One region of the Mesorhizobium sp. M0522 genome, then DNA from elsewhere that is predicted to be linked to it. Evidence: predicted binding sites of a transcription regulator. Region 1 holds the regulator's gene; each other region holds the start of a gene.
The links. The regulator LexA, encoded in region 1, represses DNA repair genes until DNA is damaged. The targets are predictions, from matches to a motif close to TGTTCNNNNTGTGTTCNG.
Positions count from the first base shown of each region.

Region 1 (7,462 bases):
CCTTGTCCATCGGGCGCAGCAGCACCGGGCTTTCGGCCTGCGCCTCGGCCTCATCGATCGCGATCGTCTCGTTCATGCCGGTGCGCATGATCGGGCGCAAATCATGCACCCCCGAGATCGACACCACGTGACGAACGCGCCGGACCACTTCGGGCGCCAGCGGCGTCGTCGCCGTAACCATCCGGCTAACAAGATGGCCGCCGGCCGAGTGTCCGGTCAGCATCAGCGGCCCTGGGACCATCGCCGCCGCCTTGCCGATCGCCGCGCCGACTTCCTTGACGATGCCGCCAATGCGTATCTGCGGACAGAGCGTGTAGGACGGCATCGCCACCGCATAGCCGCGATCAACAGGGCCAGTGGCAAGATGCGACCAGAAATTTTTGTCGAATGCCATCCAGTAGCCGCCATGAACGAACACCACGAGTCCCTTGGGCTTGATGGCCGGCAGGAAAAGATCGAGCCGGTTGCGTGGGTTGTCGCCATAGGCCATGTCGAGCCGCGCCCTGCCCTCGGTCGAAAGCACGTCGCGGAAAACCCGCGCGGGCTCGATCCAGGCCGCCGGCCAGCGATCGCTGCCGGCTACGTTGGCGCCGTTGGCATAGGCGTTGTCCCAATCGGCAATGTGACGTTCGAACACCCTGCGCCCTCCCTGGCATATGGCCTTGCAACGTAGCCGTGAGCATCGCGCGGCGCGTCGTCGCCAGCCTCACGATTCCAGCTCTCGCATCAATCTCAAGTGACAGCCGCCTTGATGGCGAAGCGCGCTTCCTTCCACGCACCGGTGCGCAGGATGTCCTCAAGCACTTCGACGGCCTGCCAGACATCGGCATAGCCGACATAGAGCGGCGTAAAGCCGAAGCGCATGGTCGATGGCGCGCGAAAATCGCCGATCACGCCACGTTCGATCAGCGCGCGCATGATCTGGTAGCCATGCTCATGCATGAATGAAATCTGGCTGCCGCGTTTTTCCCCATCGCGCGTGCTCTCGAGCGTGAGCCCGTAAGTGCCGCACTTTGCCTCGACAAGCTCAATGAACAGATCCGCCAGCGCGATGCTCTTCTTGCGCACCGCCGTCATGTCGACATCGTTCCAGATGTCAAGCGCGCCCTTCAGCGTGCGCATCGACAGGACCGGCTGGGTGCCGCACAGAAACCGGCGGATGCCGGTGCCGGCCGCATAGCCTGGCTCGAAGGCGAAGGGCCGTGCATGGCCCCACCAGCCGGTGAGCGGCTGCTGGATGTCGGAAAGATGCCGCTCAGCCGCATAGATGAAGGCAGGCGCGCCCGGGCCGCCATTCAGATATTTGTAGGTGCAGCCAACGGCAAAATCGGCGTTTGCCTTGTCGAGCTCGACTGACATCGCGCCGGCGGTGTGGCAGAGATCCCAGACGATCATCGCCCCGGCTTCCTGAGCCCTGCGCGTCAGCGCCGGCATGTCGCGCAGTTCGCCCGACTTGTAGTTGACGTGGTTGACCAGCACCACGGCGGTGCGTTCGTCGATCAGCTCTTCGATGGTCGGCGCGTCGATCCCCGAGAGGCGCAGCAGCGTATCTTTTCGCGTCGAAACCACACCCTCAGCCATGTAGAGGTCCGTCGGAAAACTATCGCCCTCGGCGACGATGACCTGCCGCTCCGGTCGCATGGCCATGGCGGCGTGCAGCAGCTTGTAGATGTTGACCGATGTCGTGTCGCAGACCACCGTCTGGCCGGCCGCGGCACCGATCAGGCGCCCGAGCTGGTCGCCAAGTTCAAGCGGCATGTTGAACCAGCCGGCCGTGTTCCATGCGCGGATGAGATCATGCGACCATTCTTCGGTCGCGGCCTTGTGCAGTTCATCGAAAGCGGCACGTGAAGCAGCTCCTAGCGAATTGCCGTCGAGATAGATCACTCCTTGCGGCAACACGAAGCGGTCGCGCATCGCGCGCAGCGGATCTGCGGCATCCATCGCCTTTATGGCGGCGAGATCGGGAATTCCTGTCATGATGTGCCTGCTCCCCCCAAAAATTCAACGCAACGCCGGACACGCATCGACTGTTCTTCCATCACCTGGTTGCGCGCAGCAAGGCTCCACCGGCGAGAAGCAGCCTGACCAGGCGACTGGAAACCAGGAGTTAACCCGAGGTTGGCGTTTTGAGTTCGTTTCGTTCACGGTGCATTGACCGAACCGCGCAGTCGATACGGGTTCAATTCCGTGCCCTTTGCCGACCGACGGCCGATGTCAGTGCTGCCTTCTGGGAAGCCAGAAGGCGCAAACGAAAGCAGAATCAAGGGGATGACGCTCGCGACGGTGAAAATGCGGCATTCCGGTAGGGGCGTGGTTTGTTTCCCAAGCCTTAACGCATTCATTAAACTTTAAACAGTTGCGGAACACAACTGGAACAGATAGTGTTTGTTCTGGGTTTGTTTTTCTGATTCTGTTGGGGGTCGCTATGCTGACACGCAAACAACACGAACTGCTTATGTTCATCCACGAAAGGTTGAAGGAAAGCGGTATTCCGCCCTCCTTCGACGAGATGAAGGAGGCGCTCGACCTGGCTTCCAAATCGGGAATCCATCGGCTGATTACGGCGCTGGAGGAGCGCGGCTTCATTCGCCGTTTGCCCAACCGGGCCCGTGCGCTGGAGGTGCTGCGCCTGCCTGACTCGATCGCCCCCGGCCTCAATGCGGCACGCAAGTTCTCGCCGAGTGTCATCCAGGGTAGTCTTGGGCAAGGCGCCCCTCGGCAGGGCAAGCCGACATCGTCGCGCGTCCCTGCAGCCGGCAATGACGACGATGTCGTCGCCGCCGTTTCGATCCCGGTGATGGGCCGCATCGCCGCCGGTGTGCCGATCGACGCCATCCAGCACCAGACGCATTCGATTTCGGTGCCGCCGGATATGATCATGGGCGGCGAGCATTATGCGCTCGAGGTCAAAGGCGATTCGATGATCGAGGCCGGCATTTTCGACGGCGACACGGTGATCATCCGCAATGCCGATACGGCGAGCCCCGGTGAGATCGTGGTGGCACTGGTCGACGAGGAGGAAGCGACGCTGAAGCGGTTCCGCCGCAAGGGCGCCTCGATCGCCCTGGAAGCCGCCAATCCGGCCTACGAGACGCGCATCTTCGGACCAGACAGGGTCAAGGTGCAGGGCAAGCTCGTCGGACTGATCCGCCGCTACTGAGCTCCGCCCTTGGCGCCGGCTTTGGGGTTGTCGGCCCTGCGGTATGGCGGCAGGCCCCGTGCCGCGCGTGAAAATTTCCGCTGCACGTGCCAGGGCCGGTATGATTTTTCGACCGCGAAACGGATTTCGGCGCGCGTTGCCGCTTGTGGATCGAAGTAGACGGCGGCACTTCCCGCGCGCGCCAGTTGCCGTTTGGTGACGACGAGGACCAGCCGGTCGTGGTAGCAGGGGTTATGGGCGGTGGCGTCGTCGATGACGATCAAGCTGGCAAAGGCGCAGGCTGGCCGCGCAGTATCGCGGTCCTTGGCTTGCGCGATGATCGCGCCGGATGGATGCCTGGCAAGGCAGAGGCCGTCCGTGCAAATGAACGGCATGCCCGGCGGTAGGTCGGCCGGATCGGCAATGTCGAATTGCGGGTCGTTCTTTCCAGGTGTTTCCGGCGCGACGATAGCCTCTGATGTGAGCGCGCGTTTCCAGTTGTCGATGGTGAACTCATTCGGGCGTGCCCGGTTGACCGCGAGTTCACCGCTGCCGATCGGCAGCGCGACCAGCCGTGCGTCCTCCGAGACCAATACGTCGGGTATGCGTGTCTGCGTTGTCGTCAGCAAGCCGGCGAGCGCAAAAGGAAGTGCCGCCAGCCGCAACCAGGTCGTCGCCATGCTGGCAATGACGAGGGCGATCGTCACCAGAAGGACGGATCTCAGCGAAATCAGCCCGACCGCATCGATCGGCGAGCGCTCCGAGATCCACCCGGACAGGGCGATCATCGCCGTCAGCCCCTTGCCCATGACATAGAGGAAAGGGCCATCCGCACCGAACGGCATCGCCAGCGCGCTGAGAACGGCGAAGGGCATGACGACCAGTGAGACGATGGGCATGATGGCCAGATTGGCGAACAGGCTGAGCGGCGCCACGCGCTGGAAATGCCATATGGCGAAAAGCGCCGTGGCGCTCCCTGCAATGATCGAGGTCATCGCCAGACCGCACATGCCCAGCAGGACCTTTCGAGTGGCAAAGCGTAGCGGCGACAGCCGCGGCAGCGGCGTGGTGGCCCTGCCGGCGCGGTAATCGGACCAGCCTGCATAGGCGCCGACAAGGGCCGCCGTCGCGGCGAAGGACATCTGGAAACTCGGACCGACCACCTCGTGCGGCGACACCAGGATGACCGCGATGGCCGAGATCGCCAGGTTGCGCATGGTGAGCGCGGCCCGGTCGAACAGCACGGCGATAAGCATCACCGCCAGCATGATGAAGCTGCGTTCGGCCGCCACGACAATGCCGGAAAAGACGAGGTAGGCCGCAATCGAAAAAAGCGCGGCGGCCGCGGCATATTTCTTGACCGGCCGTCGCGATGAGAAATCGGGAAACAGCGCAAAGGCACCCCGCAGCAGCGCCATGATGGTGCCGGCGACCAACGCCATATGCAGCCCCGAGATGGAGATGATGTGGTAGATGCCGGTGCGCCGCATCGCTTCGTTGATCTCCTCGGGAATGCCGGCGCGCACGCCGACGATCAGCGCAGCAGCAATCTCGCCCTCGGCACCGCCGATGCGGCTGCGGATATGGTCGGCGATAGATTCGCGCGCGTCTTCGATCGCGGAAGAAAGCTGCGCGCCAAGCGGCATGCTGCCCGACGACACGACTTTCGGATTGCCGAGAAAAAAGCCGCTGCCGCCGATACCGGCGAAATAGCTGTCGAAGGAGAAATCATAGCTGTCGGGCCGCACCGGGCCGGTCGGCGGCAGCAGCCGCACATAGCCGGTGATCTCGGAACCGGCGGTCAGCTCAGCCGGTATCTTCATCGCCGAAACGCGGACCCGTTCCGGCATGTAGCGCAGTGTCGGCCTGGCGGTTGAGGTCACATCGATTGTCAGCCTGATGCGGCCGCTCGCCATGGGCTCGTACGATACGACGCGACCCGTCAGCCGCGTCGAGATTTCGGAACCGAGCATATGCGTTCCGACACGCCATGTCTCGAACTTGGCGGCAAGTACGCCAAGCGCGCAGAGCAGCGCCACCATGAAGCACAGGCGCGTCCTGGGCCATGACCGCGAGACGACGGCACAAAGGGCCGCGAGGAGCGCGATTGCGATCGGCTGTGGAAAGGCCGGCTCCACCGACAGCCCGAAATATACGACCACCCCGCATGCGAGGAACACCGGCACCAGCAGGAAGGCGATGCCGCGGTCGAGTTCCAGGCCGGCTGCCGAGGTTATGCTGTTGCGGATACGGGACGGTGACGGGAGGCGGAAACGCCTGGGCAGGCGTACGATGGGCTCGCCCGCGGGCACGAGAACCGTTGCTGGGTCGCTGGCCGGCAGCGACGGAGCATCGAAGCGCGGAGCGGGTAGCAATGCCGGTGCCGGCAGGACAGGCGGGGGTGCGGCAAACAGCAAGCGTTCGCTGACGCCGCTGCCAACGTCCTCGCCCTCGCCCGCACCACGGCCTCGCACAGCCATCGGGTCTGCCCCTTGCGCCCTCGACCTCCTATGCTACATGAACGCGCGACGCGCGAAAGTCCGCAAACCCACTTCCTTCGCCCGCCTGAGAGTTCCATGCCCGATAAGGTCGTCACCCGTTTTGCCCCCTCGCCCACCGGCTATCTGCACATTGGCGGCGCGCGCACGGCGCTGTTCAACTGGCTGTATGCCAAGCACACAGGCGGCACGATGCTGCTGCGCATCGAGGACACCGACCGCGAGCGCTCCACCGATGCGGCAAGCGCGGCCATTCTCGACGGGCTTTCCTGGCTTGGCCTGACATGGGACGGCGAGCCGGTGTCGCAATTCGAGCGTGCGCCGCGCCATCGCGAGGTGGCCGAGGAGCTCGTTCGTATGGGCAAGGCCTATTATTGTTATGCGACGCCTGCCGAACTAGAGGCAATGCGCGAGAGCGCACGCGCCAAGGGGCTGCCTCCCCGCTATGATGGACGCTGGCGCGACCGCGACCCGTCGGAGGCGCCGCCCGGCGCCAAGGGGGCGATCCGCATCAAGGCGCCGACAGACGGCGAGACGGTGGTGCATGACCGCGTCCAGGGCGACGTGCGCTTTCCCAACAAGGATCTCGACGATTTCATTATTCTGCGCTCGGACGGCAATCCCACCTACATGCATGCCGTCGTCGTCGACGATCACGACATGGGCATCACCCACATCATCCGCGGCGACGATCATTTGACCAACGCCGCACGCCAGACCGTAATCTATCAGGCCATGGGCTGGGAGGTGCCATCGATGTCGCATATCCCGCTGATCCACGGTGCCGACGGCGCCAAGCTGTCGAAGCGGCACGGTGCGCTTGGCGTCGAAGCCTATCGCGCCATGGGCTACCTGCCGGATGCGCTGCTCAACTATCTGGCGAGGCTTGGCTGGAGCCACGGCGACGATGAGATCATGTCGATCGCCGACATGATTGCATGGTTCGACATTGGCGACGTCAACAAGGGCGCCGCCCGTTTCGACTTCGCCAAGCTCGAGGCGCTTAACGGCGTGCATATGCGCCGGATGAACGACGCGGCGCTGCTCGACATCTTCGTCGCCACTCTGCCGTATCTTGAAGGCGGCCCGGCAATCGCCGCGCGCCTCGACGACAGACGCAGGGCGCAACTGCTTGCCGCTTTGCCGGGCCTGAAGGAGCGCGCCAAGACGCTGGTCGAACTTGTTGAAGGGGCTGCATTCCTTTTCGTCGAGCGGCCGCTGCCGGTCGACGAAAAGGCGGCGGCGCTGCTCAGCGGTGAGGCGCGCACGATCCTGCGGGGCGCTCATGCGGCACTAGCCACGGTTTCGGAGTGGTCTGCCGCCTCAGCCGAAGCCGCGATCCGCGACTATGCGCAGGCCGCCGGCCATAAACTCGGCGCCGTGGCCCAACCTTTGCGCGCCGCGCTCACCGGCAAAAGTACCTCGCCAGGTGTCTTTGATGTGCTTGCCGTGCTTGGCCGCGAGGAAAGCCTGGCGCGGATCGCTGATCAAATCGATTAGCAAACTGGCCCAAGAAGATTGGCATTGAAAGGTGTGTTTCGCAGTGCAACATTGGGTCTTGGCCTAATCTGCCGCGCAGATTCAATTGCGGGCGCAAATGTGCGTATTCCGATGCTTTTGACGTGTTGGGTTCAGATATTTTGCCTTTGCCGGCCTGAGGAAACAAAAAGGAGTTTGCTATGACCGAACCTGCGACAAAAATGGAATTTGGCGGCAAAACCCAGGCATCGACGGCCAAGCTGGAACTCGGCGGCAAAACCCATGAATTCAAGATACGAAGTGGTTCGGTAGGACCTGACGTCATCGACATCGGTTCGCTCTA
Region 1 covers NZ_JAMYQW010000024.1:12,848-20,309, reverse strand. Annotated here, with positions in the region: gene NKI58_RS22970 (hormone-sensitive lipase) at 1-637, opposite strand, end outside; gene kynU (kynureninase) at 733-1,980, opposite strand; gene lexA (transcriptional repressor LexA) at 2,429-3,163, shown strand; gene NKI58_RS22955 (ComEC/Rec2 family competence protein) at 3,157-5,622, opposite strand; gene gltX (glutamate--tRNA ligase) at 5,719-7,140, shown strand; gene gltA (citrate synthase) at 7,320-7,462, shown strand, end outside.

Region 2 (7,462 bases), on a different contig from region 1:
TCGGCGAGGCCGAGGCTATCGGCTTCCTGGCCGAGCAGCCGGTGACGCTGATCTGGGGGGTCGGCAAGGCCTTTGCCGCCACGCTCGAGCGCGACGGCATCCGCACCATCGGCCAGTTGCAGCGCATGGAACGTGGCGATCTGATGCGCCGCTACGGCGTCATGGGCGACCGGCTCTACCGGCTTTCGCGCGGCGAGGACGACCGTCGCGTCGTTCCCGACCAGGACGCGAAAAGTGTGTCGGCAGAAACCACTTTCGATACCGACATCGCCTCCGTCGACGAACTGGTTTCGGTGCTGAGGGCGCTGTCGGAAAAAGTCTCGGCCCGGCTGAAGAAATCCGGCATTGCCGGACGCACCGTCGTCCTCAAGCTGAAGACCCAGGATTTCAAGATCCGCACGCGCAATCGCCAGCTCGGCGATCCGACCCGGCTGGCCGACCGCATCTTTCAGACCGGGCTCGAGCTGCTGCGCAAGGAAGCGGATGGCACGAAATACCGGCTGCTCGGCATTGGCGTCAGCGATCTCTCCGACGATGACCGGGCGGACCCGCCCGACCTGGTCGACGTCCAGTCACGCAAGCGCGCCATGGCCGAAGGCGCCATCGACACGCTGCGCGGCAAGTTCGGCCGCAGGGCGGTGGAAACCGGCTATACCTTCGGCAAGGGCCGCGATGCCCATCCGCCCGAACCGGTCGAGGAGTGAGCCCGTCAGGTGCGCCGCAGATCGATCCTGCTGGTCACCACCCTTTTTCCAGTTTTCGGATCGGTATCGATAACGGTCAGCCGCATGCCGTCCTCGCCGGTTTTCTCAACAGTCATTTGCGCCCTGCGATCGCCATTGACCTCCTTGGCCCAACGGATGCCGAGATTGATTGCGTTGCCGGAGCGGCTGCCGCTCAATTGCGCCGGCCCGGTGCGCGATCCGACATAGGTGCCGGTGTATTTCGTCCCGCTCGATTTGAGATCGGCGCTGATGGCGCGCGTTACCACGATAAGACCGCGGCAGCTGCCGTCGAGCGATAGCGAGCTCGACGTTGCGTCGGAATTGAAATGACAGGAGACATTCACCGTCGGCGCATCGGTGGTCACCTTGACGATGCCTTTGCCGGCGAAATTCCCCTGGAATGAGCGAAGAAAATCCGGATCGTCGGCATGCGCTGCGCCGGCCCCGGCCGTCAGGCAGCCGGCAAGTACAAATCGTGCGAATGATTTCATCGGACCGCTCCTCGTTGGTATCCAAAACACAGAACGCAAGCAGTGACAGACCAACGCTTCCCTCAGTCGCGAGTTCCGGCTTCAACATCACTGCGTGAAGCGCTGCACGGCTGGCCCAGCCGAATGCGTCGGCTAGCGGTTGCGATGAGCGCTCCGGCTTGCGACATAGCCGCATGGCACCCGCACCCTCGATCCCCAAGGCCGCGTTCTGGATGGCGCTGTCGATCGCCTCGTTCCTGGCGATGTCGGTGGCTGGCCGCGCCACGACGGCCGAACTAAACGTCTTCCAGGTGCTCGAGCTGCGCTCGGTGATCGGCTTTTTCATCCTGTTGCCGCTGGTCATGATGTCAGGCGGTTTTGCGGCGATGCGCACCGGACGCCCGCTGGCTCATATCGCCCGCAACGTCGTCCACTATACCGGCCAGGCTGCCTGGCTCTACGCCCTGACGCTGATCCCGCTTGCGGTACTGATCTCGATCGAATTCACGACGCCGATCTGGACTGCTTTGCTGGCCGTCGGTTTCCTCGGCGAAAGGCTCTCCCGGCCACGGCTCGCAGCGATCGTGCTCGGGCTGATCGGCGTTGTGATCATCGTGCGTCCGGGCGTCGGCGCGGTCAATCCGGGACATGTAATCGTGCTGGGAGCCGCGGTCTGCTTCGGCGTCTCGGTGGTCCTCGTCAAGTCGCTGACGCGGACGGACAGCGTCGTGCGCATCATCTTCTGGATGCTGATCATCCAGTCGCTGCTTGGCCTGGTCCCGGCGCTTTACGAATGGCAAAACCCGCCGCTTGAGCTCTGGCCGTGGATCCTGCTCATCGCCTTCACCGGCATGTCGTCGCATTTCTGCATGGCCCGCGCACTTGTCTATGCCGATGCGACGGTCATCTCGCCAATGGACTTTTTGCGCGTGCCGCTGTCGGCGGTGATCGGATGGCTGCTCTATCACGAGCAGATCGACGCCTTCACCGCCGGTGGCGCCCTGCTGATCCTCATGGGAAATCTGCTCAACCTGCAGCGGAGAGCACCGCAACCGGCGGAGATCGCCGCTTCATAAGCGTGCGCTAACTCTTAGACCAGTTCCACCTCGACCACGCCCGGCACCGCCCGCATCGCCGACGCGATCTGAGGCGATACGCGGTAGCGGTTGGGCAACTCGATCTCGACCTCGCCCTCGCCGCCTTCCTTGATGACGATGATGCTCACCTGACTGTCGCCACGCTGGCCAAGCTGCGATTGGATTGTCGATGCCGGTGCGTCATTTCTGACGAAGATGCGCAACGCTTTCTGGATACGGCTTGCCTCTTCCTCCAACGACTGCACGGTCTGGATGCGCAGATTGACGCCTTCAGGCCTGTCCTCGGCCGAAACGGTGATCACCACCGAGCGGCCGGGTTCGAGCAAGTCGCGGTATTGCGCCAGCCCCTCGGAAAACAGCACCGCTTCATACTGGCCGGACGTGTCGGAGAATTGCACGACGCCCATCTTGTTGCCGGTGCGCGTCTTGCGCTCCTGCTTGGTGGTCACCGTGCCGGCGAGCCGGCCGGCGGCAGCACCGCGTTTGACGGCGGCCGAAAACTCGCCCCAGGTCTGCACCCGCATTTTCTGCAGCGCCGCCTTGTATTCGTCGAGCGGATGCGCCGAGAGATAGAACCCGACCACCTGGAATTCACGGTGCAGGCGGTCGGCGGCGAGCCAGGGATCGGTCGCCGGCAAGTTGAGCGCCTGCGACTGTGCGCCGAGCGAGGCGCCAAAGATGTCATGCTGGCCGGTGACGGCATTCTGCTGCGCCAGCGACGCCAGCCCCATCATCCGCTCGACGCCGGCCATCATCGCCGCACGGTCATGACCGAAGCAGTCGAGCGCGCCGGCCATGATCAGGCTTTCGAAGACGCGCTTGCCGACGATCTTCGGATCGACCCTATCACAGAAATCGGCGAGGCTCTTGAAGGGTTTTTCGCCGCGCGTAGCGACGATGTGCTCGACCGCCGCGTCGCCGACGCCCTTGAGCGCGGCCAGCGAATAGAAGATGCGGTTCTCGCCGACCTCGAAATCCCGGAACGACGTCATGACCGACGGCGCCACCACCTCGATGCCGAGGCGCAGCGCATCCTGGCGGAAATCGGCGAGCTTGTCCGTATTGCCCATGTCGAGCGTCATCGATGCCGCCAGGAATTCGACAGGGTAATGCGCCTTCAGATAGGCGGTCTGGTAGGAGACGACGGCATAGGCGGCGGCATGCGATTTGTTGAAACCGTAGTCGGCAAACTTTGCCAGCAGGTCGAAGATGAAGTCGGCTTGCGGCTTGCCGACGCCGCGCTCGACCGCGCCCGAAACAAAGCGCTCGCGCTGCTTGTCCATCTCGGCGCGGATCTTCTTGCCCATGGCGCGGCGCAGCAGATCGGCTTCGCCCAGCGAATAGCCGGAGAGCTCCTGCGCGATCTGCATCACCTGTTCCTGGTAGACGATGACGCCTTGCGTCTCCTTGACGAGATGGTCGATCTTCGGGTGGATCGACGCCATCTCCTCCTCGCCGTGCTTTCTGGCGTTGTAGGTCGGTATGTTCTCCATCGGCCCCGGCCGGTAGAGCGCGACCAGCGCGATAATGTCCTCGATACAGTCGGGCCGCATGCCGATCAGCGCCTTGCGCATGCCGGCACTTTCCACCTGGAACACGCCGACCACCTCGCCGCGCGACAGCATGGCGTAGGTTTCGGGGTCGTCGAGCGGAATGTGGGCAAGATCGATCTCGATGCCGCGGCGGCGGATCAGCTTGACGGCCCTGTCCAGCACCGTCAGCGTCTTCAGGCCAAGGAAGTCGAATTTCACCAGCCCGGCCTGCTCGACATATTTCATGTTGAACTGCGTGACCGGCATGTCCGAGCGCGGATCGCGGTACATCGGCACCAGCTCCGACAGCGGCCGGTCGCCGATGACGATGCCGGCGGCGTGCGTCGAGGCGTGCCGATAAAGACCTTCCAGTTTCTGCGCCGTATCGAGCAGCGTCTGCACGATCGGCTCACGCTCCGCCTCTTCGGCAAAGCGCGGCTCGTTGGCGATGGCGTCGGCGAGCTTGACCGGATTGGCCGGGTTCGACGGCACCATCTTGCTCAGCTTGTCGACCTGCCCGTAAGGCATCTGCAGCACGCGGCCGACGTCGCGCAGCACCGCGCGCGCCTGCAGCGTGCCGAAGGTGATGATCTGGCCAACCTGGTCGCGGCCGTATTTCCGTTGGACGTAGCGGATGACTTCCTCGCGCCGGTCCTGGCAGAAGTCGATGTCGAAGTCGGGCATCGACACGCGGTCGGGATTGAGGAAGCGCTCGAACAGCAACGAAAAACGCAGTGGGTCGATGTCGGTGATGGTCGTGGCATAGGCGACCAGCGAGCCGGCGCCCGAACCGCGGCCCGGGCCGACCGGAATCCCTTGTGCCTTGGCCCATTTGATGAAGTCGGCAACGATCAGGAAATAGCCCGGATATTTCATCTTCTCGATGACGCCGAGCTCGAAATCCAGCCTTTCGCGATATTGCTCGACGGTATAGCCGGGCGTCGGCCCGTGCGCCGCCAGCCGCGCCTCTAGCCCTTCATGCGCCTGCCTGGCAAGCTCCTGCGCCTCCGCCTTGACCGCAGCATCGGCGTCGGCGACATCGCGGCCGGCAAAGCGCGGCAGAATCGGATTGCGGGTCTTCGGGTAATACGAGCAGCGCAGCGCGATCTCGACGGTGTTGTCGATTGCTTCCGGCAGGTCGGCGAACAGCCTCGCCATATCGGCCTGGCTTCTCAGGAAGTGGTCGGGCGACAGGCGGCGGCGATTGTCGGCCGCAACCACGGAACCTTCGGCGATGGCGATCAGGGCGTCATGCGCCTCATAGTCTTCACGAGAGAAGAAAAACGCCTCGTTGGTGGCAACCAGCGGCAGATCGTGGCGGTAGGCGAGATCGACCGACGACTGCTCGATGGCGCGGTCGTAGCTCGACACGCGCTCAAGCTCGACATAGAGCCGGTCGCCGAACAGGCTCTTGAGCGCCGAGAGCCGGGTCTCGGCGAGTTCGCGGCGATCCTGTTTCAAGGCAGTGCCGATCGGACCGCGCGGCCCGCCCGTAAGGCAGATCAGACCGTCGGAATGGCCCTGCAGCATCTCGCTCGTCAGATGCACCGCTTCGCCGGGCGGTGTCTCGAGGTAGACGCGGCTGACCAGCCTGACCAGATTGCCGTAGCCGGCCTCGGTTGCGGCGATCAGGACGACCGGCCGCATCTCCGGTCCTTGCCGCCTGCGGTCGCGCTGGCTGTCGCTCGCCTCGCCGGAAAAGGCGAGGTCGATCTGGCAGCCGATGATCGGCTGGATGCCGTCCTTTGCCGCCTTCTGGGCGAATTCCAGCGCGCCGAACAGATTGTTGGTGTCGGTGACGGCGATTGCCGGGCATTCGTCCTGCACCGCATGGCCGACGATCTTGCCGAGCTGCAAGGCACCTTCGAGCAGCGAATAGGCCGAATGCACGCGCAGATGAATGAACCGACGCGCCGCCGCCTCCGCCCGCGACGCCTTTGCATAGGCCTCGCGCAGCAAGGGATCGCGTGGAAGTCTCTCATCCGCCATGGTTTTTTCGCGCCGCCTCACAAGGACTCAGTCGATGAAGATGTATTGTCCGGCACCGGGTAACACGAGTCCAGCGGTGGTGATTGGAGCTTTGGAAGTTTAGAGCAACCACCGAAGCTGCCAATCTCCCCCTCGTGGGGGAGATGTCCGGCAGGACAGAGAGGGCGCTGTCCCGCCGACGTCAGGCTGCAAATAAAAACCCGCCACTGCGGGCGGGTCGCTGGAGCCAATTAGCACCATGCGCAAATTAATAGCATAGCTGCCGGCACAAAGCAAGAACAAAATACGTTGTGACGGCAAAAAAGTGCGAATTCCTCACGGCCTCGCCTTGTCCCTCCTCCACTGAGCGTGCCCAACCAATTGCAAGGTCGCGTTCCTTCGCGCCCCCCTCTGTCCTGCCGGACATCTCCCCCACGAGGGGGGAGATTGGCCATCATCTCGGCTTTCGCCAATTTCCAACGTTGCAGGAGCGAGCGAGGCGCCGAGGCTGCCAATCTCCCCCCTGGAGGGGGAGATGTCCGGCAGGACAGAGGGGGGCGCTGTCCCGCCAACTTCTGACGGGCGTCGAGGGCGGGGGTTTCGGCCTCACGCGAATTCCATGATCACCGCATCGACGGCAAGGCTGTCGCCTGGCCTGGCGTTGAGCTTCGAGACGATGAGATCGCGCTCGGCGCGCAGCACGTTTTCCATCTTCATCGCCTCGACCACGGCCAGCGTCTCGCCGGCCTTGACCTCCTGCCCCTCGGCAACGGCGATCGAGACGACGAGGCCGGGCATCGGGCAGAGCAGCATCTTGGAGGTGTCCGGCGCCACTTTTTCCGGCATCAGCCGTTCGAGCTCGGCGGTGCGCGGCAGCATGGCGCGGACTGTCACCGACATGCCTTTCCAGGCGACGCGGAACCCGTTCAGCACCGGCCTGACCTGCGCCGCAACCTTGCGGCCGCCGACCGCGCCGCGCCAGATGAGATCGCCCGGCCGCCAGTCGGAGGTCACCGTCAGCGGTTTGCCGCCGTCGATTGTGAGGTCGAGCTCCATCGGAATGGAAATCATGCCTTCGACGATGGCAACCGAAAGATAATCCCGGCCGATCTTCACCACCCAATCGCGTTTCAAGGCGCCCGAATGCGGCGCCAGCCGCCCGCCCAGCCGGTCGAGCCGGTCGCGGCGCAGCAGTTCGATCGCGGTTGCGATCGCGGCCAACACCGCGTTTTCTTCGCTGTTCGGCACAATGGGCGCGAAGCCGTCGGGATATTCCTCGGCGATGAACGCCGTCGATAGCCGCCCTTCCCGCCAGCGCGGATGCTGCATCAGCGCCGCCAGGAACGGTATGTTGTGCTCGATGCCGTCGACGACGAAACTGTCCAGCGCTTCCGACATCGCGTCGATCGCCGCCAGCCGTGTCGGCGCCCAGGTGCACAGCTTGGCGACCATCGGGTCGTAGAACATCGAGATTTCCGAGCCTTCGGTAACGCCGGTATCGTTGCGGATGACGATTTCGCCGAATTTTCCCTCTTCCGGCGGCCGGTATTTCGTCAGCCTGCCGATCGACGGCAGAAAGTTGCGATACGGATCTTCGGCATAGAGGCGGCTTTCCACCGCCCAGCCGTTCAGCTTGACGTCGCTCTGCTTGATGGCGAGCTTTTCGCCGG
Region 2 covers NZ_JAMYQW010000039.1:43,597-51,058, forward strand. Annotated here, with positions in the region: gene NKI58_RS29495 (DNA polymerase IV) at 1-704, shown strand, start outside; gene NKI58_RS29500 (hypothetical protein) at 710-1,216, opposite strand; gene NKI58_RS29505 (DMT family transporter) at 1,390-2,271, shown strand; gene dnaE (DNA polymerase III subunit alpha) at 2,286-5,813, opposite strand; gene NKI58_RS29515 (acetyl-CoA carboxylase biotin carboxylase subunit) at 6,399-7,462, opposite strand, start outside.
Region 2: the regulator LexA is predicted to act here: its motif matches at 6,077-6,094, upstream of dnaE (DNA polymerase III subunit alpha).

Region 3 (7,462 bases), on a different contig from region 1:
CCGTGGTGATCGAGCGGCCTGATCGCCGCGCGGTCGCCGGCGGCGATGCGTTTCGTGCGTTCCATCAGCGCATAGATCGGACGGCTGACGGCGCGCAGGAAGACCAGCCCGATCAGCAGCGCGCCGCCGAGGATGGTGATTGCCGCCAGCGCCACCTTGCCGCGCTCGCCATAGAGATGCTTGACGATGTTGTTCGGCGTCCGCGACAGATAGACGACGCCGGCGACCTTGCCGGAGACCGCAACCGGCATGGCCACGAAGACGCGAACCTTGGTGCCGCGGCTGACCGAATAGAGCGGCGGCGACGGCTGGTCGGGAACCCGCAGCCTGAGCGCGCTGGCGTAGCGGCCGGAAAGCGCTGCGCGAACCTCTTCGACAGCCGCGAGCGACAGGCCGGCCTCCTCACGGCCGGCGATGACCACGCCTCTGGGATCGAGCAGCCGGAAGCCGGCGAGCGTGGTCTTCTGCGTCTCGGCAAGAATGCCCGACAGGCGTGCGCCGATTGCCGCGAAGGGGGGATCGGCGCTGGCCGCGGTGGCCGCGGGCCGGGTCGGCAGGATCCCGTCGGACGCAAGATCGAGGCCCGGTTCGATCGCCTGGTAGGGAGAAGCCCGATCGCTGGTGTTGGGTGAAGGCACGGGTGCGCCTAGCTTTTCCGGGGCAAGGCCGGCCTCACGGACCTCTTGCGCATAGATCGCGCCAAGGGCGGCGCCTTGGGCGATCAGCTCGGCCTCGGTCTGCCTGATCAGCTGGTTCTCGTAGAGCCGGAAGAAAAACAGGCCGGCCAGCGGCAGCGCCATCACCATGATCAGGATGGCGATGACGACCGTGGCGAGGCGAGGCCGCCATTTGCTGCCAATCAGTTCTTGGGCGCTCACGCGCCGCATCCGCCCAGCCGAAAACCGACGCCGTGCACAGTCTCGATCGCATCGACGCAGCCGACGGCCGCCAGCTTGGCGCGGATATTGCGGATATGGCTGTCGACGGTGCGGTCTGCGACATGGATATTGGCCGCATAGGCGTTGGCCATCACCATGTCGCGGCCAAGCACATACGCCGGCCGCGCCAAAAAGCCTTTCAGGATCGCGAATTCGATCGACGTCAGCGCCAGCGGCTTGCCGTCGAAGCTGGCTGTATGGCTTGCCGGAACCAGCAACAGTCTGCCATGCGAGAATTGCCGGTCGTCGGCTGGTTCCGGCGTGGGCCGCGCGCGGCGCAGAATGACGTTGACGCGGGCGACCAGCTCGCGCGGGCTGAACGGCTTGGTGACATAATCATCGCCGCCCATCTCCAGCCCGAGGACGCGGTCGATCTCTTCATCCCGCGCGGACAGGAACAGCACCGGCAGGTCGGAAGTGTGGCGCAGCCGCCGGCACACTTCCAGCCCGTCCATTTCCGGCATGCCGATGTCGAGCACGACGAGATCGGGCGCATGGCGCTCTATCGCCTGCAAGGCAGCCGCGCCGTCCGGCACCGCCAGCGTTTTCATGCCGGCCTTTTCCAGCGCGAAGCAGATGATTTCGCGAATGTGCGGGTCGTCGTCGGCGACCAGTATGTGGTGCGGCATCAAATCAGCGGCCCGGCATGAAGGGTTCGGACATCGGAGGAACCACGAACGGGCCACGCCTGTCGAGGGCGCGGTTGAGCCGCCAGTCACGAAAGCTCCAGCCCCGCCAGCTTTCCTGGCCGGCGCGGAAGCGTGCTTCGTCCTGTGCATACCAGCCGGCGAGTTCGCGGATGGAGGCATCCTCCGCGGAAACCGTCCTGCTCTGGTGCTGGACGAAGCGATCGAGCGCCGGCAAGGCGCCGGGCCCGAGCGAGCGCAGGTACCAGACGTCGAGCTGGGTGCCTTGGCCGGTCATTTCGAAGCAATGGTCGACATTGTAGTTGGCAATCAGCGCGGCAAAGTTGATGAACGAGCAGGCATAGAGCGTCGCCGATAGCGTCAGAAGATTGGCGGCAAGCAGCCATTCGTTGGACTTTTCGCGCGCGATGCGGGCTATGATCAGGACAAGGCCCGCCGCCACCAGCCCCATCCAGACGAACGCAGCGACACGCCAATAGGTCAGCGCATAGATACCGATATAGAGATCGAGCCGCAGGATCGACGAGATCACCAGGAGGATGTTCTGCGCCACCCAGGCATAAACCAGCCGGCGGATGAGCGGATCGCCGGAGGTCGCACTTCCCGGCCGCAGCGCCGCCAGCACGAAGCCGGCGGCCAGCAGCGCCGTGACGATCAGCGGATAGGCGCCGCGATGCGCGTAGGCGGCATAGGTCAGCCCGTCGGGAAGCGCGATGCCGCCCCACAGATAGGTGGCGTCGAGTGCGCTCTGCACCGCGAACAGGATGTTGAAGACGACGAGCGCGCGGAGGATAGCGGCCTTGCCGAAGACGATGTCCTCGATGGTGGTCCTGGTGGCCGGCGTCGCCGGTGCGCTGGCTGGCGACACCCTGCGGCGGCGGAGAAAGCGCGGCAGCCGCGGCCGCAGAAAGGCCCAGACGCAGGCAAGCACGAACAGCCAGAAGCCGAGACGTGGCAGCTGGACGACGTCGAGCAGTGCCATTAGGTCGATCAGCGAGAACCAATATTCGATGACCGGATTGGCGGCGCCGAACAGCGCGAGGAACACTGCGCCGAGGCCCAGCGGCATGACCCAGACGGCGATCGCCGCAAGGCGCACGCGCCGCCGGCCAAGCCGCCGCGCCGCCGTGCGCCAGCGGAAGAAATCCAGGACGAGCCGAAATGGCGTTGCAAGCAGGAACAGCGAGAGTTGGCCGGCAATGCGGGCAAGGCCGCGCCGCAGCCGTCCGGCCAGTGAAAGCGCGAAGATGGCCAGCCCCGCCAGCGCGATCGAGACGGACAGTGCGCTGGCATTTTCCATAAGCGGCAGCAGCGCCATGAGCAGCGCAACCGGCTTGAACCAGAACTTGCCATCGTTGAAGACGCCAAGAGGATGGAGAGCCATGCTCGCTGCGGCAATCGCAATGCCGAACAGGAAAAGCGTGATGCCCGCCGGTTGGCCATAGAAGAAAAAATCGGCCAGCGCGACGAGCGGGACGGCAACGCCGAAGCGGTTGCAATAGCTCGGCGCCGCCGAGAGGAATACTGTCATGACCGGGCTTTCTCGGCGGCTTTGATGCGGCCGGTGGGCGGGGATTTCCGGACGAAAGGGAGGAGGTTTACCGAAGTCCGGGGCGGATCGACGAGCCACCAGCTTTCGCGGCGAAGCCGGTACGGCAGGGACCAACGGGAGTTCGTTTGCTCTTGCATGCCGCCCTTGTCGCATCCGGTCGGGTGGCAAGCGGGGCGGAGACGAGGAGATTTTCCGAAATTGCGTGCAGTTTTTATGCACGGCTTGCCTCGGCCGGCTGCAGACGGCATAGATCGGAGATGACCACCGAAAGCTACCGCCCGCGCCGCTCGGTGCTTTACGTCCCGGCTTCGAACGACAAGGCGCTGGCCAAGATCCAATCGCTGGCCTGCGATACCGTCGTCATCGATCTCGAGGACGCCGTCGCCCCGGCCGATAAACTTTCCGCGCGCGAAAAACTGGCGGCGATTTTCGCCGGCCATTCCAACCGGCGCTGCGAGATGGTCGTGCGCATCAACGCGCTGTCGAGCGAGTGGGGCGGCGCCGACCTGCTGGCCGCGGCAAAATGCTCGCCCGACGCCATCCTGCTGCCCAAGGTCGACACGCCGCGCGACATTCTCGAGGCCGGCGACGTGCTCGACGACAATTTTATCGCCGACGAAGTCAAGCTATGGGCGATGATCGAGACGCCCAAGGCGCTGCTCAACATTGGGCCGATTGCCGAGCTCGGCCGCGATCCGGCCTCTCGACTGGTTTGTTTCGCTGCCGGAACGAATGACCTGGTCAAGGACACCGGAATTCTCGCCATGCCCGACCGGCGCTATCTCGTTCCATGGCTGATGCAGATGGTGCTCGCCGCGCGCGCCGGCGGCCTCGACCTGCTCGATGGCGTCTTCAATGATTTTCGCGATATGGACGGGTTTGCGCGCGAGTGCACGGAAGCGGCCGCCATGGGTTTTGACGGCAAGTCGCTGATCCATCCAGCTCAGATCGAAGCCGCGAACCGCGCGTTTGCACCGTCGCCCGAAGCAATAGCCGAGGCGCGCGCGGTCAAGGATGCCTTCGCGTTCGCCGAAAATACCGGTAGGGCGGTAGTTGCGCTGAACGGCAAGATGGTCGAGCGGCTGCATCTGGCGCAGGCCGAAAAACTGCTGGCGAAGGCCGCCGCTGTTCGCGCATGACTAACGTAACTGACGACAGGATTGAAGAATGAAACTCTACCGCTTTCTGTCCGGCCCGGACGATGCCAGCTTCTGCCACAAGGTGACGGCGGCGCTGAACAAGGGCTGGCACCTGTTCGGCTCGCCGACCTATGCCTATGACAAGGAGGCCAAGACCATGCGCTGCGGCCAGGCCGTGGTGAAGGACATCGAGGGCCAGGAATACGGCCCCGACACCAAGCTCAGCGATTGGTAGGCTTTGCAAAAGCGCCGAAGCAGGGTGTGTTGAGATTCAGGTCAGGCCGCGCCGGAGTCGAAGACGGGCGCGAAGCGACCAGACTGGGTGGTTTCCGAGAACCGGAGCGGAGCGTACTTTTGGGGACGTTAACACCGGAAGTGCGGGAAGCCGCCGTTCGCAGGCCGGCATCACCTGAATATCAGCACATCCTACTCCGCTGCCTCTTCGATCTTCTCCATATCGTCGTCCGACAGGCCGAAATGGTGGCCGATCTCGTGGATCAGCACATGGGTGACGATGTCGCCCAGCGTTTCCTCGTTCTCGGCCCAGTAGTCGAGGATGGCGCGACGATAGAGCGTGATGCGGTTCGGCCCCTCGCCGGTCTGCGGATTCCAGCGCTCGGCGATGCCGCGCCCCTCGAACAGGCCGAGCAGGTCGAAGGGCGTTTCCAGCGAAAGGTCGTCCATGATCTCGTCGGTCGGGAATTCGGCGATCTGAATGACGATCTCGCCGGTCAGCTTGCGAAAGTCCTCCGGCAGATGGGCATAGGCCTCCAGCGCCAGGAGCTCGATTTCCTCCATCGTTGGCGAAAGCTGGTCGTGCCAGATGCGTGTTTGGTAGATGCGAGCCATGCTTTGTCCTTTGATCCCGGCATATAGGCTTTCAGGCCGGACTCGGCAAATGGTCGGGCTGGAGTGCCCGTGTCATGCCCCCCACTACAGGAATAAATTCCCCATGACTCCGCTTGACTCTTCGGGCGGCCTCTGGAATCCTAGGGAACATAGCAGGAACAATTGTGAGTGGAAGCTGACCGTCATGGCGACAAGCGCCGTGGCGCGGGAGACTGTTTTTGCCCTGCGCCGCCAGATCGCGAAGATCGAAGGGACCTTGCCCGAGCGCCTGGAGGCGCCGGCCAGTTCGTCGTTTGACGCGGATGTCCCTCGTCAGAGTCTGACACCCTCTCGGCATCCGACACCCGCTCGGAATCTGACCATTGTCCGGCGCGGCCTCGCCGTGGCGCCGCCCGATGCGTTTTTGCGCACCGGCGCCGAGCGCCTCGATGCTGCGCTGAGCGGCGGCCTGCCGAAGGCGGCGGTGAGCGAGTTTCATGGCGCCGCGACCCGCGATGCCGGGGCCGTTGCCGGTTTTGCCTTGTCGCTCGTCAGCCTGATCCTCAGCCAGGGGCCGCGATTGCCGGTGCTGTGGATCGGCACATCCGAGGTTTTCCGCGAGGCCGGCTTTCCCTATGCCAGGGGGCTTCACGCCTTCTTCGGCATCGAGCCGGAGCAATTGCTGTTTTCCGAGGCGCCAAGGCTGCTCGATGCGCTGTGGATCGCCGAGGAGGCTGCCCGGATGACGGCGCTGGCCGCCGTCATCCTCGAAATCCGCGGCAGCCCGCAGCGGCTTGACCTCACCGCGACGCGGCGGCTGCACGCCCGCGCGCAGAGTGCGGGCCGGCCGCTGTTCCTGCTGCGCCAGGCCGGCGAGCCCGAACCGACGGCAGCGCCCGTCCGCCTCATCCTGTCGGCGGCACCGGCGGCAACGCGTAAGACGCTTGCCGGGCCGCTCGCCGGCTCGATCGGCCGGCCCGCCTTCACCGTCGCCATCGGCAAGAGCCGCACGGCCTTGCCCGGAAAATTCACACTGGAGTGGAACCCCGATGAACGCATATTCGAAGAAAGACGGGGCGAGCAAGGAAGGTCTCAGGAATGGCCCCCAGAACGGCCAAAGAATCCTATCCCTGTGGTTTCCGCATCTCGCCGCCGAGAGGATCCTGCGGCAGCGTCTGGGGCGGTCCTGGCGTTCCCGGCCGTCGGATCACCTGCCGCTGGTGATCAGCCATCGCCAAGGGAACACCCAGCGCATCGCCGCCCTCGACGAACGGGCTGAGGCGCTTAATCTGAAGCGCGGCATGGGCATAGCCGACGCACGCGCCATGCATCCCTCGATCGACATCGTGGAGGCCGATCCGGAGGCCGACCGGCGCCTGCTCGAAGGCCTCGCCGACTGGTGCGACCGCTATACCCCGCTGGTGGCGCTTGACGGGACCGACGGCCTCTATCTCGACGTCACCGGCTGCACCCATCTTTTCGGCGGCGAACGCTCGATGCTGGACGATATCCTGTCGCGTTTTTTCCATCAGGGCTTCGATGTCCGCGCCGGGCTTGCCGCCACGCCTGGTGCTGCCTGGGCGGCGGCGCGGTTTGCCGGTGACCGCATCGTGCCCGATGGCGAGGAGGAAGCGCTTCTCGTGCCCTTGCCGCTGGCGGCGCTGCGCATCGACCCGGAGGTACGCGCCAGCCTCGAAAGCGTCGGCCTGCGCACGGCGGGCGCCGTCATGGCGGCACCGCGCGCGCCGCTGGCCCGCCGCTTCGGCGCATCGCTGCTCTTGCGCCTCGACCAGGCGCTTGGCCGCCTCGAGGAGGCCGTGTCGCCGCGCCTGCCGGTGGCACCGCTTTCGGTCGAGCGTCACCTTGCCGAGCCGATCATGCTGACCGAGGACATCGAGCGGCTGACCGGCATGCTGGCGACCACCTTGAAGAGCGACCTCGAGCGTCGCGGCGAGGGCGCAAGGCGGCTGGCGCTGCTGCTTTTCCGCGTCGATGGCGGCGTCAGCCGCATCGCCGTCGGCACCTCGCGGCCTCTGCGCGAGCCGCGGCTGATCCAGAAATTGTTCCACGAAAGGCTTGCCGCGCTCGAACAGGATATCGACGCCGGCTATGGCTTCGATCTCGTGCGCCTTTCGGTGCTGACCGCCGCCGCCTTCGACATGCAGCAGGCCGACCTTGCCGGCGAGACGAGCGACGACGGTGCCGATATCGCGCTTTTTGCCGACCGCATCCGCGCCCGGCTCGGCGAAGGCGCGGTCTTGAAGCCGGTCGCCGTCGAGAGCCATTTGCCGGAGCGCGCCGTCGCCACCCTTCCCTTCACGGAGGCGCCGCAGAGAAGCTCGCCGCCGAAGCAGCCGG
Region 3 covers NZ_JAMYQW010000021.1:36,624-44,085, forward strand. Annotated here, with positions in the region: gene NKI58_RS21380 (ATP-binding protein) at 1-887, opposite strand, end outside; gene NKI58_RS21385 (response regulator transcription factor) at 875-1,567, opposite strand; gene NKI58_RS21390 (DUF4153 domain-containing protein) at 1,572-3,116, opposite strand; gene NKI58_RS21395 (HpcH/HpaI aldolase/citrate lyase family protein) at 3,395-4,276, shown strand; gene NKI58_RS21400 (DUF1737 domain-containing protein) at 4,305-4,511, shown strand; gene NKI58_RS21405 (metallopeptidase family protein) at 4,703-5,125, opposite strand; gene NKI58_RS21410 (ImuA family protein) at 5,310-6,383, shown strand; gene NKI58_RS21415 (DUF6504 family protein) at 6,325-7,462, shown strand, end outside.
Region 3: the regulator LexA is predicted to act here: its motif matches at 5,269-5,286, upstream of NKI58_RS21410 (ImuA family protein).